Regions from separate parts of the Desulforamulus aquiferis genome, predicted to be linked through region 2. Evidence: riboswitches for the same ligand, from Rfam matches in the RefSeq annotation. Region 2 holds a riboswitch; the other holds the start of a gene.

Region 1 (6,898 bases), on a different contig from region 2:
TTTCGATGGCATCAGGCTCCATGGCAGCAGGTGCACCCATATAAGCGGGCAGGATTTCCAGCTCAACCTTAACCTTTTCCACAGCAGCCTGGGCATTTGCTTCAGTATCGGCACATACGATGGCAATGGCATCGCCGAACTGGAATACCTTTTCGTCGCACAAAATGGGACGGTCGAAGCTATCACCCTTGTTGCTTGGGAAGTTTAAGCCATTGATTCGGTTTTTGCCTTTAATGTCTTTATGAGTAACAACCTTGTATACACCTGGCATATTTTCAGCTTCAGAGGTGTCGATGGACTGTATTTTGGCATGAGAAACCTGTGCCTGAACCAGTTTTAATTGCAGGGTGCCAGCGGGCATCTCCAGACCAAAATCAGAGCCATATTCAATGGTGCCTGTAACTTTACCAATGCCGGAGGGACGTGGATAGTCTGTACCAAGGATCTTCCCATCAGCTGGCATTTGGAAGCTTAAATCTTCCACAGTAATCTCGCCGCGCATTAATTGGGCAGCAGCCATTACAGCATCTACGATGGGCTTGTATCCCGTGCAGCGGCAAACGTTTTTGTGCTTCTGGAACCAGGCCCGTACGTCTTCACGGGTGGGGTTTGGATTTTCATCTAAGAGAGCTTTAGCCGATACAATAAAACCGGGTGAGCAAAAACCACACTGGGCTGCTCCGTATTTAACCCAGGCCATTTGTAAAGCGTGCAGGTTGGTGGGAGTACCAATTCCCTCAATGGTAGTAATTATTGAATCGTCGGGTAAGCGCTTCATCTTATAGGCGCAAGACAGGGTAACCTTGCCGTTTAAAATTACAGAGCAAGCACCACACTGGGCTTTACCGCAACCGACTTTGGTTCCGGTGAGATGTAGCTGTCCCCTCAGGACATCTACCAGCATGGCTTCCGGATCGGCAACCACAATTGAATTGACTCCGTTAATATTAAGCTTCTTTTTTATCAACTCGTACACTCCTTTTTGTTTTTATTTAAGGCTTTGAGCCTCAAATTTTTTTAAATACTTTTACCAAAACCACAGTCAGGATATCTGCATTCCTTACAGTTAACACAGAGTCCACCGTGACCTAGGGCCACGATATCCTTACGGGTTATTTCCTCACCGGCGAGAATCCGTGGGACCACCAGGTCAAAAATGCTGCTGCGGCTGTACATTACACAGCCAGGCAGACCTAAGACAGGAACATTTCCTATATAGGCCACCATAAACATAGCCCCTGGTAATGTTGGTGCACCATAGGTTACAATGCGTCCTCCTGCCGCCCTGATACCGGCAGGAGTCAAATCATCGGGATCCACTGACATGCCTCCGGTAACTGTAATCATCTCAGCCCCCTCTCGAAGTAATTGGTTGATTGCATCAACAATCATATCTGTGCTGTCAGACACAAAAATTTGTTTGAAGACATAACTCCCCCAGGTTTCCATCTTTTTTGTGACTACAGGTCCGAATTTATCCTCTATGCGTCCGTGATAGACTTCACTTCCTGTTGTTACAACACCTACTTTAAAAGCTTTAAAGGGCTTAACTTCTAACAGAGGGTAGTTCATTCGACATATTGCTTCAATATTGCGAATTTTGTCGTCCTTAATAACTAAGGGGATGATTCTAGTTCCTGCCAGAATCTTATCCTTCTCAACTATTTGGTTAGTATGAATGGTTGCAAACATTACCTCTTCAAGCTCGTTAATACTATAAAGGGCCTCTGTGTTTACTTTAAGCAATCCCTTTTCCTTGGCCACTAGATTTACCTTGCCCTCCTTTGGTTCAGTAAGGGCTATACCACCTCCAGCAGCCGACCTGGCAATCCTTAGAGCTGCATCATCCTCGTGGATAAGCTCATTATTTATCTCCCATACATATAAGTTTTGTTTACCTATATCTAATAGCTTGGGAATGTCTTCAAAGGTTACTATATGTCCCTTCTTGAATGCCCGACCCTTAAATTTACCCGGGATAATTTGTGTAATATCATGGCAAAGGACCATTCCCACCGCTTCTTGAACCGATACCATTTTCATAAACCCATCTCCCTTGTGTTAGGTCAAAATAAAAATACCAGGGTGCTGTGGATGGATAAACAGCACCCTGGTATTTTCACTGCCAAGGTTAATTACTGTACTCCTTTCCACAGGGGAGGCTTACCAATTTCTCAGTAAACCCTAACGGCCGGGAGATCTTAGCTGCAGCCTTAGATCTAGCGGCTCGGAGACAAAATATTAAGTTATATGCAACGCTTAACTAACTAAGTCTAATTTTTTAGCCAAGGAGGACACCCTCTCGTTCTCTATACCATAAATGACAATGACGGTCTCTTCAACTTCGATTTTCATTTTTATCGTAGTGCTTTTACCATCAAGTCCCATGTAATACAATAGATTATTATAATTATTCCGGTTTGTTTTTACTATTAAATTCCCGTCTTGGTTCAGCCCATACTCAAAGAAGTAAAGCTTGCAATTATAGTTGTTTTTAAATAATACCTTTTGTTTATCGGTAAATTGTTGCAACTCAACTCCTTCAAGCTGTTTTGCTAATATTTCAACTATTTCTAGCATTATTAAATACCCCCATATTAAACTTGATGACCTTGGCAACTGTCAGTCTGAGAATGAGTTAGACTTGCTAAACGAATAGCTGCCAGCATCCCAGGTTTTAGTAAATAGCCCTTACTACTTTCTCCGAGGAAGCAATATTTATTACTTGAGTGCTCTCGTATAAGCCTTCCAATTTGCCAGGTAGCTACCCCCTCGACTTCTATAAAGAGCTCAATTGGATAGCCTTCCTTCAAATCAATATTAACACCATCTATCCGGTACAAACCATTTTGGGCCAGATAAATTTTTCCTTCTATTCGTTTCTTAGATAGATAACTAACATCTTTATGAAGAATATTTATGTCGTCATAATAGCTTTCACTGAGGTTGACTAACCTGTCCAATTCAACCTGCTCCATCCCCTCCGCTTGCCCTCTAAAATTCCTTAACTCTAAAATTCTTTCCATACTAGCCTTAACCTTTTCCAGGTAACTTGCTAAGCTATTAGCCTCAGCATCCAACAAGTCTTTTACTTTAGCCATTTTATCACCTCAGCTTTGTTCATGAAAAAAATAAAGCCAGGATCTCTGCTAAGAAGCAGGCAGATCCTGGCATTTTTGGCCAAGTATTACCGTACTCCTTTCCACAGGGGAGGCTTACCAATTTCTCAGTAAACCCTAACGGCCGCAAGATCATAGCTATTGCCTTAGAGCAAACGGCTCGGAGTTATTTTGAATTAAGAAATATAATTGCAATAATCGTACCAAGGAAAAATGTTCATATTTATTACAATTATGATTCTATTTCTAGACAGTTGTTCCATTATGGAATTTATCTTGTTCCAAAAAGAGAAATTTGTTAGAAATTTTAGTAATCATTCAATTTAGGTGGTAATATATCCATTCTTAAATAAAAAGCATATTTTTATACTATACAGTTTTATTCTATGAGCGCAGTTAAATTCCTCTCTCCTAGTTAATACTTTGGGGAAAGTTAAAAACATTTAGTGGGTCATATATAGCTTTTATATAGTTAAGGATATTTGCATTTTTACCAAAGTAAGCTTCTTCATAATTTTTTAGAGGACTGAAAGGAAAATTTATATATGAACCAGTGGTGATCCCTTTGAGAAAATCAAATTTATCTTGCACCCATAGTATATTTTCCGGTTTGAATGCCGGCTCTTCCCATACAGACTGAATTCCCAATATATACTTTGCGTCTCTGTAGTAAAAGGCTGTATATTACCATTATTATTTTTTTAAATTTATTAAAAAATAATAATACTTTTATTTGCACACTACTGAATTGGTCTTAAAAAAGATTACTAAATGTAACATTGAAATTTAATTTACCATATAATGTATTATTCTAAAGCAAAGGGGGATTTACACATGGGATACTCCTGTGGCGGCTCAGGATACGGAGGGTTTTATGATCCTGCATTTCTTATCTTTCTGATCCTTATTTTGTTACTCCTAAGTACACCCGTTGGTTACTATGGTGCTAGTTAATAATATTTCAAACTGCCGGCTGACCAAAAATAACTAACCACATATATAGTGGCTAGTTATTTTTTTATACTTGTAACAACTAATTCATATTTCCATACAATGTACTATCTACTAGCAAAGGGGGATTATAAATGGGTTTTTCATACGGTGGCGGAGGATGCGGAGGATCTTATGATCCTGCATTTCTTATCTTTCTAATCCTTATTCTGTTACTTCTAAGCACTCCATCAAGACCTTGTACTAGGGGTGAATAATCAGCTTTTTAATAGGAATATAGCTAACCATATTTGAAGTATGGTTAGCTATTTCTATGTCTATGGGCTATTATCTTCAAAAACTTTGCAAAATTAACTCATTGGCATTATTTTTGTCTGATATGAAGTATTTATGATATAATTAGAAATTGTTGGCTTCAACTAAATATTTCATGAAAGTTGGTATTTAATGCTTAGTACACAAGGATTATCCCTTCGTTTTGGAAAACGGGCCCTCTTTGAAGATGTTAATATTAAATTTACACCTGGAAACTGTTACGGACTCATCGGTGCCAATGGAGCAGGTAAATCAACATTTCTAAAGATATTGGCGGGGGAAATAGAACCCAGCTCAGGCTCAGTAATTATTACTCCCGGGGAACGCATAGCAGTTCTAAAGCAGGATCATTTTGAATTTGATGAGTATGAAACCTTAAAGGTTGTTATTATGGGACATGCCCGGCTTTATTCTATAATGGAAGAAAAGGATACCCTTTATGCAAAGCCCGACTTTTCAGAAGAAGATGGCATCAGAGCCTCTGAATTGGAATGTGAATTTGCGGAGCTAAACGGCTGGGATGCAGAAACCGAAGCCGCCCGTTTATTAAACGGTCTGGGCATTAACGAAGAACTTCATTATAAGACCATGAAGGAATTGAGCGGGGTTGAAAAACTAAAAGTCTTGCTGGCCAGGGCCTTATTTGGCAATCCGGATATACTATTGTTAGATGAACCAACCAACCACCTTGATCTGGAAGCCATTTCCTGGCTGGAAAATTTCCTTTATGAATTTAAAAATACTATTATCGTTGTTTCCCACGACCGTTACTTCCTAAACAAGGTTTGTACCCATATTGCAGATATTGATTTTGGCAATATTCAATTGTATGTAGGTAATTATGATTTTTGGCTTGAATCAAGTCAGTTGGCCCTGCAATTAGCCAAGGATGCCAACAAGAAAAAAGAGGAAAAAATCAAGGACCTGCAACAATTTATTGAGAGATTTAGCTCTAACGCTTCCAAGGCCAAACAGGCTACTTCAAGGAAAAGACAATTGGAAAAGTTAACCCTAGAGGATATCAAGCCTTCTTCCCGCAAATATCCCTATATTGATTTTAAGCCGGATCGGGAGGCCGGTGACCAAATCCTTAATATAGAGAGTTTAAGTGTTACAATAGATGGCGAAAAAATATTAAAGGACGTAAGCCTTACTGTAAATAAAGGTGATAAGATTGCCTTTGTGGGTCCCAATGGCCCGGCAAAAACGACACTTTTTCAGGTATTAATGGGCGAAATAACTGCAGATAGTGATAATTGCTTTAAGTGGGGCATATCCACTACCCAGGCTTACTTCCCAAAGGATAACACTGGTTATTTCAATACTGATTTAAATCTGGTTGACTGGCTTCGTCAATTTTCCAGGGACCAGGAAGAGACCTTCGTGAGGGGCTTTTTAGGCAGAATGCTTTTTTCGGGAGAAGAAACTCAGAAAAGTGCTAGGTTACTCTCCGGTGGGGAGAAGGTACGCTGTATGCTGGCAAGAATGATGCTAAGCGGAGCAAATGTGTTATTATTTGACGAGCCTACCAACCACCTGGATTTGGAGTCTATCACTGCCCTTAATAATGGTTTGATTAAGTCCGACAATACAATCCTTTTTGTATCCCAAGATCATCAGTTTGTACAGACCATAGCAAACCGAATTATAGAGATTACACCAAAGGGTCTTATAGATCGCGAAATGTCCTATGATGAATATCTAGAAAATGAAGACGTTAAAAAACAGCAACTTACTTTCTATGAAAACTAATACGAATAAATGGAAGGGTTTATGCCTATTAGGCCTTACCCTTCCATTTATTGTTCTAATGGGCTAAGAAAATTATACCAAACAGCATGGATGAGACAATTAAAATAATAGGGTGAATGTCCAGCCAAAATATGGCTAACAGGGTAATGGCCAAAATAATCCAAGTGACTGGGATAGGAAAAGAGTTGAATCCCATATCCCAAACTGTTTGTATAAGTAGTGCAACCACCACGGGACGAACTGCCTTTAGTGCACCAACCATTTGTGGAGCATCCTTATACTTGAAATATAGACTTGCCAGACCAACCATAGCCAGGGCCGTTGGTAGCACTGTTCCTATTATTGCAGAGGTGGCACCTGCAATTCCGGCAATTTTATAACCCACGTAGGCTGACATTTTAGTGGCTATGGGACCAGGCAAAGCATTTCCCATGGCCAGTGAGTCCGTAAACTCTTCAATTGTCAGCCATTTATAATTATCAACCACCTCATGTCGAATTAAGGGTATTACAGAGGGGCCACCTCCAAAGCCAAAGATATTAGCCTTGGCAAAGGCGACAAATAACTGCCACAGTGCTATATAGAGAGGTACAGCTACTGCCGCTGCAGCAACGGCTGCCTGAGCTTTTTCTTTAGTAGGAGCTCCGATATCCATTGGTTTAGAATCCATTAAAAGCACACCTTTCTTATTGGTATACGGTATACCAATGTTGGGTAATTTAAATTACGTTATAAACAGCCTTTAAAGTTTACTTTTTTGA
Region 2 (6,898 bases):
AAAATTTGTTAATATCAGTTAGATAAAGGCAATAAATATACAAAACGGGGTGTTCTGTTTCTAGACTGCTGTCCCCCATACTTCTTGTGTTTCTGTCTTTTAGTGCAATTTTTTTATTCTTGCCCCCTTCCTGCTAACCTAAGGCACAGAATAAATGTCGCTTTCTAAGGTTGAATTGGTATTTTTAACCTTGCTATTTAAAAGTAAGTATAATGCTTCTGAGAAAGCGTGTCAATAACAATGCGTTTCCAAGAACTGTATTAATTATAAAATATTTCTGAGAAGGAATGTGTATGACTATTTCTGATAGATTTAAGCAGCTCAGGGAGACCCTTGGTTTAACCCAAACCCTTATGGCCAAAGATTTAGGTATAGATAGAAGCCACGTTGGCAATATCGAAAGTGCTTCTAAGAAAGCATCCGAATCATTAATTAAACATGTATGTGTTAGGTATGGTGTTTCAGAGTCATGGCTAAATTCTGGGGATGGAGAAATGTTCATATCTCCAGAAGAAAGAGTCCAGAAGCTTATTGAACAATTAGACACTCAACCATCAATTAGTTCCTATTACAAATTTTTAGCAGATAATAACCTGCCCCTACAAGCTTATTTACCAGATCACCTCCAGGCTCAGGCTTACTTGTTAGAGCAAAGAAAAGAGTCCATTAGGGAAGAATTTGAGGCACGGTTAGTAAGCAGAATAAGTCAAACTACCGATACCACCACTAAAAGCGAAGGCAGCACCCTGTCGATAATTAAACATGATCAAATATCTGACACGGACCTAAAAGAGCTTGAAGATATGAAAAAAACTTTGGCAGACCTTTTCAACGCCAGTCCTTCTTTTAGGGAATGGGCAAAAATACAGTTTAAGTATGCCTTTCCAGAAGCAGTTGTTGCCCAGGCTAGAATTCAATTACTGAATAAGATATCCAACGACAAGCTTAAGTAAATTTCAAAACAAAACAAAAAAGACCTAATGGTTAGGTCCTAATAATTTGTAATTAATTAACTTGTTTAAGCCTCCTGTGTAGTTCTTTACACTAGAGGCTTGTTTTATGATTCCGCTAATACTTTTTATTCCTCTTTTAATTAATTGTCTGTTCTTCTCCTCTAAATACTATCTATTTATATTTTGCCTTAGTATATGTACCAAACTATTTAATGTGATATAAAAATCCTTTGTTAAAGGTTTTATTGACGCGTTACAAACCAGCTCGTTAGTTACATTAGTAATATTATTATTTAATACATTGTTATCCATCATCGAGGCCATATCTGCAATGACTAAAGACAGAGTTAAAATAGCTTCTTCTTCACTAATCTCTGTTGTCATTATGTCACCTCCGACCACTTGGCAATAAATTTCAATCTCAAGCAAGGAATATTCCTTCCTATACTTGTCCAAAACCGTCCAGTATACGACTGTCCACGCCCTTACATAAAAGAAAAAAGGTCAGTTAGTGCTCCCTTTTAAAGGCAACACTAAACCAACCCTGTATTATAGGTGGAATAATGCTCTCCTTTCCAAAGGGAGGCTAACCCGTTTCCCGGTTAACCCTAAACGGCCATAAAACCATAACATAATGTTTTAGGTAGTAAGGCTCGGAGAACGCTCTATAATTAATAAAAACCGCACTGGTGTGCGGTTTTTGGCATGGCTAATAAGACTTACCATCCTTTCCACACGGGAGGCTCATCCGTTTCCAGTTGAACCCTAACGGCCAGAGAACCATTATCTTTTATTACAGGTCCTAAGGCTTGGAGGTAATAATTTTCATCCGTACTGGGTTAATTTTTTGATTAACTCTGAAGATTAAAATAACCTTGTACTTATTATGCCAAAAAGGTTTATATCTATCAATTCAATTATAATTATTTATTATAAAAATTACCAACAGATTTTGACTAAAATTGACAACGTATATAACATAAAACAGCAACATCTACAATCTGTGATTTTATCTGGTTTATATTGTGAATAAAACTCAAACAAAGTTCCAAAAATAAAATAAGTATCCCAATCAAAATCGGAGGTTTTTCATGAAAGTAGCCATAATAGGTGCTGGTGTGGCAGGTCTTGCCGCAGGGATAGTACTGGAGAAAAACGGAATTGTCCCAGATATCTATGAGCAGAATTTATTTATTGCTGACCATTACTCCCATATTGGTGTTTTATTTAATATGGCATACCGGGGCATTACAGCTCAACCGATAAAATATATAAAAAAACTGCTAGCAGTAGAGATATCTCCCCTGGAAACCATAACTGAACTAATTATTAATAGTAAAAATTCCCAAGCAACAATTTCTAACGAAACTATTGGCCATAGTTTTATAATCGGCCAAGAACCAATATCCCTAGGAAATCAACTTTTAAGTAATATTAAAAAATCAAAAATCTTTTATGAGCAAAGACAGTCTATTGATAATTTATCCCACAAATATGATTATGTAATAGTTGCAAACGGTAGTAGAAGTGAAGATTATATTGCAGATAAGTATTTAGAAGGTTGGAAACAGTACCTGGTAGCTTACACCAGGGTAGCTAAATTACATGGCAGCTTCAAAAAAAATACAGCCATTGTCTGGGGAAATAAAGGGATATTGAAGGATGGGTACGGATTTTTAGCCCCTTTCAGTTCCCAAATAGCCTCATTATACGTTACTGTCCCCCATGTTCGGAATTGGGACGAGTTTAATCAATGCTGGACAGGTTTCTTTGCTAAAGAGAACCTCCTTGAAAATACAACTCTTCTTGGAACATATGAGAGGACACACGTGGCGGCAGATTCAGAGGGTAAGCAATGGAGAAACTGCCTTTTTGTTGGGGATCAAGGCGGCTTCTTAGACCCTTTTTTGGGTCTTGGAGCTGCAACTGCAATGGCCACAGGAGCCATGGCAGCCTATGCTATTATTAAAAATAGGGATTATAATAAATTAGTGCAGAAATATAAAAGGATCATAAACATAATGAGTAACTATAGAAACTTTTATGACACCATAGATGATGATACCTTTGATACTATAGTCCGGTCTGAAGACAACCCGGTCTTAAGTAAGCTTGTATATGGCACTAATATTGATTGGCTAAAATATGGTTCTATTGCCTTTGCTCCTTTTCTAAAGCATAAAGATTCCCCCAATTTTCATGAAACCTATTCCTCACCAAAGTAAGCTTACCTCATGGGTTTATTCATGCTCAAGATGATGGTTTTCTTTATGTGGTATCAGTGAGTGAGGCTTCTCCAAACCATGGGCTTCCATTAATTCTCGGTTGCTCATGATTTCCCTGGGAATTCCATCTGCCGAAATAGTTCCTCCGTCAAGCAAGATAACCCGGTTGCAAACCTCCAAGATAAATTCCAGGTCATGGGAGGCTATGAGCATTGTTTCCCTAGTGGTTGATTTCAAGAAATTAATTAACCTCCTCCGAAAGCGAATATCCAGGTTGGAAGTTGGTTCATCATAGATAACCATCCTTGGACGCATAGCCAGTACCCCGGCAATCGCCACCAAACGTTTTTCTCCCCCAGACAGATGGTGTGGGGGGCGCTGGGCAAGATCCCCAATGCCAGTGATCTTGAAAGCCTCCTTTACCCTCTCCTCTACTTCACTCCTGTCCAAACCCAAATTCTGGGGACCGAAGGAAACATCGTCCTGTACAGAAGGGCAGAAGAGCTGGTCGTTCTGATTTTGAAATATCATGCCCAATTCTGGTCGAAACTCACCTGTTTTTACCTGCTTTCCAAACAATTGAATATCGCCCGAAGTTGGCATAATAACTCCACAGCACAGCATAAATAAAGTTGTCTTCCCTGCACCATTGGGTCCGATAACCCCAACCCTTTCCCCTTCCAGGATCTCAAGGTCTAAGCCCTTTAATACCGGAGGCCTACCGTGATAATGATACGTAAGCCCCACAGTCTGTAGAGCCTTGCCTGAGGAAATCATAGAATCCGGCAATATCTTGTGAATTGCCATTAGATCAATACCTCCAGTATATCCTTTAATAAAAGCTGGACTGCCACAAAGGAGGCTGCCACCAGCAGTGATGCCACTAAACCAGCTAGTCCTCTCTGATAGGAGGCCTGGAAATCTTCCCGGTAAGAAACAGTCTGACCGTAACCCCTCATAATCATGGCCTTAAAAACTCGATCCGACTGCTCATAGCTGCGAACAAGTATGGTACCAGCTAGAGATGACAAAGTACCCATACTTTTTTTACCTCCTCGAAAGCCCCTCAAGCCCATGGCAGTCTGCATGGTTTTAAAGTCAGCGCCTATGTCAAAAAGATATCTATAAGCAAAAAGTGTCATATCAGCCAGTAATGGAGGCAAACCAAGGGAGCGCATTGCCTTAACAGTGGTAATAAATGGTGTGGTCCCAAATAAGACTATGCCAAGTGTCAGGATTGATACAAACTTACAGGCGATCAATAGAGCGACAAGGCAACCCTCTACCTTTATCGATAGAGGTCCTGCCTGAAAAAGGACCTCTTTTCCAGACATAAAGGGCAAGATAACAAGGGTAGCCAACATAAAGATGCCTGGCAGGCGCAAGCGGGACAATAGATACGAATAGGGTAGGCGAGATAAGGTGTAAAGAATAGCACTTATACCTAACATCATCGGGATCATCCTGATGTCTTGAACAAAGGAAAAGGAAAACACCAGTGTCATAAGAGAGACCAGTTTATAACGGGGATCCCAGCGGTGTATAGCTGTGTTCAGGTAGGCATACTTATCCACGTACAAATCCATTCTAAAGCCTCCCCATTTACATCTTTAGTAATTCTGGCTTGACCCTTTTTAAGAAAATTACTACCAAGGCAGTAAAAAGTCCTTCAATAATCATCAGGGGCACATGGGCCAAGGTTAAGGCATAGATACCGGCCTTTTCTGCTGCCACATCAAGGTGAGCAGGTATTGTGTTGAACAGGATGACAAACATCACTACCGCGGCAATACCTGTACCAAAGGCCCCCGCAATAAACCCAAAAACATATAGCTTGATTTTACCATCCCACGCAAAAAGGTTGCGGGCCTGAAAAATATGGTGGGCCAGGAGGGCTGAAATACCCATAACAGAAGCATTTATTCCCAGAGTGGTCAGTCCTCCATGCTGAAACAGGACAGCTTGGAAAAAAAGTCCAATAAGAATGGCTGGAAATGCATAGCAACCCAAAATTGCCCCCATCAGGCCAATCAATACCAGATGGACACTGGTGGGTGGAATGGGAATATGGATCCATGAGGCCACCATAAAAGCCGCCGCTAGAAGGGAAGCTTTGGGAATTCCCTCCCTTGGGTCATCCTGGCTGTTTATTCTACCCAGGGAGTACCAAGTGGCAACCCCGGTGACTGCGTAGCCTGCCAAGCATACAGAGGTTGGTAATATACCATCAGGTATGTGCATCAGCTTTTCCTCCTGGAGAAAAATAAAGCGGTTCCTACAAACCCCCAGATGGCGCAAGCTCCCATCAGTACAATTTGTGTGGCGGTGTAGCCGGCACCACCGATGTCCGCCTGTGTGGTCCCCACAGGTATATGAACCATTCCTCCATGCCCCGCACTGCGCACCTGGACATCCCATGTGCCAGGCTTGGATGGGTCGGGAGTAAAGTAATAGTGACCGTTTTCATCTGCCTTGCCGGTTGCCCAGGGAACCGACGGGTTATCCGGGGCAAAGATGGTCACTTGCCCTTCGCTGAAAGGTTCACCTGTGTCATATGCTGCCTTAATATATATGGCACTGGTTGATTCGAAGGTAATGTTTACCCCGTGAGCCAAGGCTGTGACTGGTGTAGCCATCAGCATAATAATAGATAGTGTCAAGAGGTATAACTTATTCATCTTAGCCTCCTTGAAGCGAAACTCCCGCCCCACCGAAATATCGTTGAGGCAGGAGACTTGAACAAAAAAATAACTATTGAACTTCTACGTGGCAATGTCCTTCACCCACATGACCCAGGGAAGGCAGTACGTCCACCAGCATTTTGTAATCTTCAGCCGATAGTTTTTCCTTCAGGGTAGTCATATCCACCTCAAACTTTCCATCATTGGCCAAGTCGGCAAAGGGCTTAAAGCCCAGGGCACCGGTATTCAGCTCATCATCAGCGGGAGTTTCCATATCACCAAAGATATGATCAAAATGGAAGGTCATTTCTATATCTGCAGTGCCGCCTTCCTGCAGCACTCCTTTACGCTCATCCCCCACATAGTCTCCACCTGTATATTTATACTCAGTCTCATACTTAAGTACAAAGTCGATGGTTTTATCATCCTTTACTGCTTGACCTACAATGACAAGGGAATAGCCTTTGGCCGGGCCATCCATTGCCCTGGTCATTTTCCAGGATATGGCGTTATAGTGGCCAATGGGGGCTTCCTGAGATTCACCTGCCAGCACCGGTGGTGCATCCTCATCTCCTTCTGCCAGGTCTACCGTAAGGCTTCCAGCCAGAGCTACCTTTTCCTTGGCAGTGATCTCCCCTCCATTATGGGCATCATAGGGTGGTTCTGCCTGGTAAGCGGTTATCTCGGATAAATTAACGTAAACATGATCAAAGGTGAGTGCCCAGCCATCCTTTGAGATAAATCCCTCACGGATGAAATCCTCACCATTGGCTATGAACTGTAAGGTTCCTACTTTTTTCCCGGCAGGCTGTTCCTTGGATTCCCCTTGACTGTTGGAATTGCTGCACCCGGTTACTGCCAGCAAGATAATTATAAATACCAATGTGATTATATTTTTTCTAAACATTATTTTCCTCCTATTCTAAAGGTGTATCTTTCTTAGAAATTTGTATTTATACCTTAAAGAATATGTACATGCATGATGCTATTAAGCTTCAGATTTGTGTGCTGTTTGCTGCTCATCTACATAGGTAACAGA

What was found. A riboswitch is a leader RNA that binds a small molecule or an ion and turns the genes downstream of it on or off. The one in region 2 is predicted to bind molybdenum cofactor.
Region 1: it holds a riboswitch for molybdenum cofactor, as region 2 does, so the genes downstream of both, P6N53_RS09915 (hypothetical protein) here and P6N53_RS06050 (hypothetical protein) in region 2, are expected to answer to the same signal.

The regions. Positions count from the first base shown of each region.
Region 1 is NZ_JARPTC010000014.1:47,669-54,566, forward strand. Features, by position in the region: gene P6N53_RS09900 (molybdopterin-dependent aldehyde oxidoreductase) at 1-967, opposite strand, end outside; gene P6N53_RS09905 (molybdopterin-binding protein) at 1,018-2,043, opposite strand; molybdenum cofactor riboswitch at 2,128-2,245, opposite strand; gene P6N53_RS09910 (DUF3909 family protein) at 2,260-2,580, opposite strand; gene P6N53_RS09915 (hypothetical protein) at 2,598-3,101, opposite strand; molybdenum cofactor riboswitch at 3,180-3,297, opposite strand; gene P6N53_RS09920 (BBE domain-containing protein) at 3,531-3,710, opposite strand; gene P6N53_RS09925 (ABC-F family ATP-binding cassette domain-containing protein) at 4,518-6,137, shown strand; gene P6N53_RS09930 (chromate transporter) at 6,193-6,807, opposite strand; gene P6N53_RS09935 (GntR family transcriptional regulator) at 6,880-6,898, opposite strand, start outside.
Region 2 is NZ_JARPTC010000007.1:136,479-143,376, forward strand. Features, by position in the region: gene P6N53_RS06045 (helix-turn-helix domain-containing protein) at 294-953, shown strand; gene P6N53_RS06050 (hypothetical protein) at 1,122-1,337, opposite strand; molybdenum cofactor riboswitch at 1,506-1,624, opposite strand; molybdenum cofactor riboswitch at 1,662-1,780, opposite strand; gene P6N53_RS06055 (geranylgeranyl reductase family protein) at 2,045-3,178, shown strand; gene P6N53_RS06060 (energy-coupling factor ABC transporter ATP-binding protein) at 3,194-3,985, opposite strand; gene cbiQ (cobalt ECF transporter T component CbiQ) at 3,985-4,764, opposite strand; gene cbiM (cobalt transporter CbiM) at 4,781-5,419, opposite strand; gene P6N53_RS06075 (carboxypeptidase regulatory-like domain-containing protein) at 5,419-5,856, opposite strand; gene P6N53_RS06080 (DUF4382 domain-containing protein) at 5,930-6,766, opposite strand; gene nikR (nickel-responsive transcriptional regulator NikR) at 6,848-6,898, opposite strand, start outside.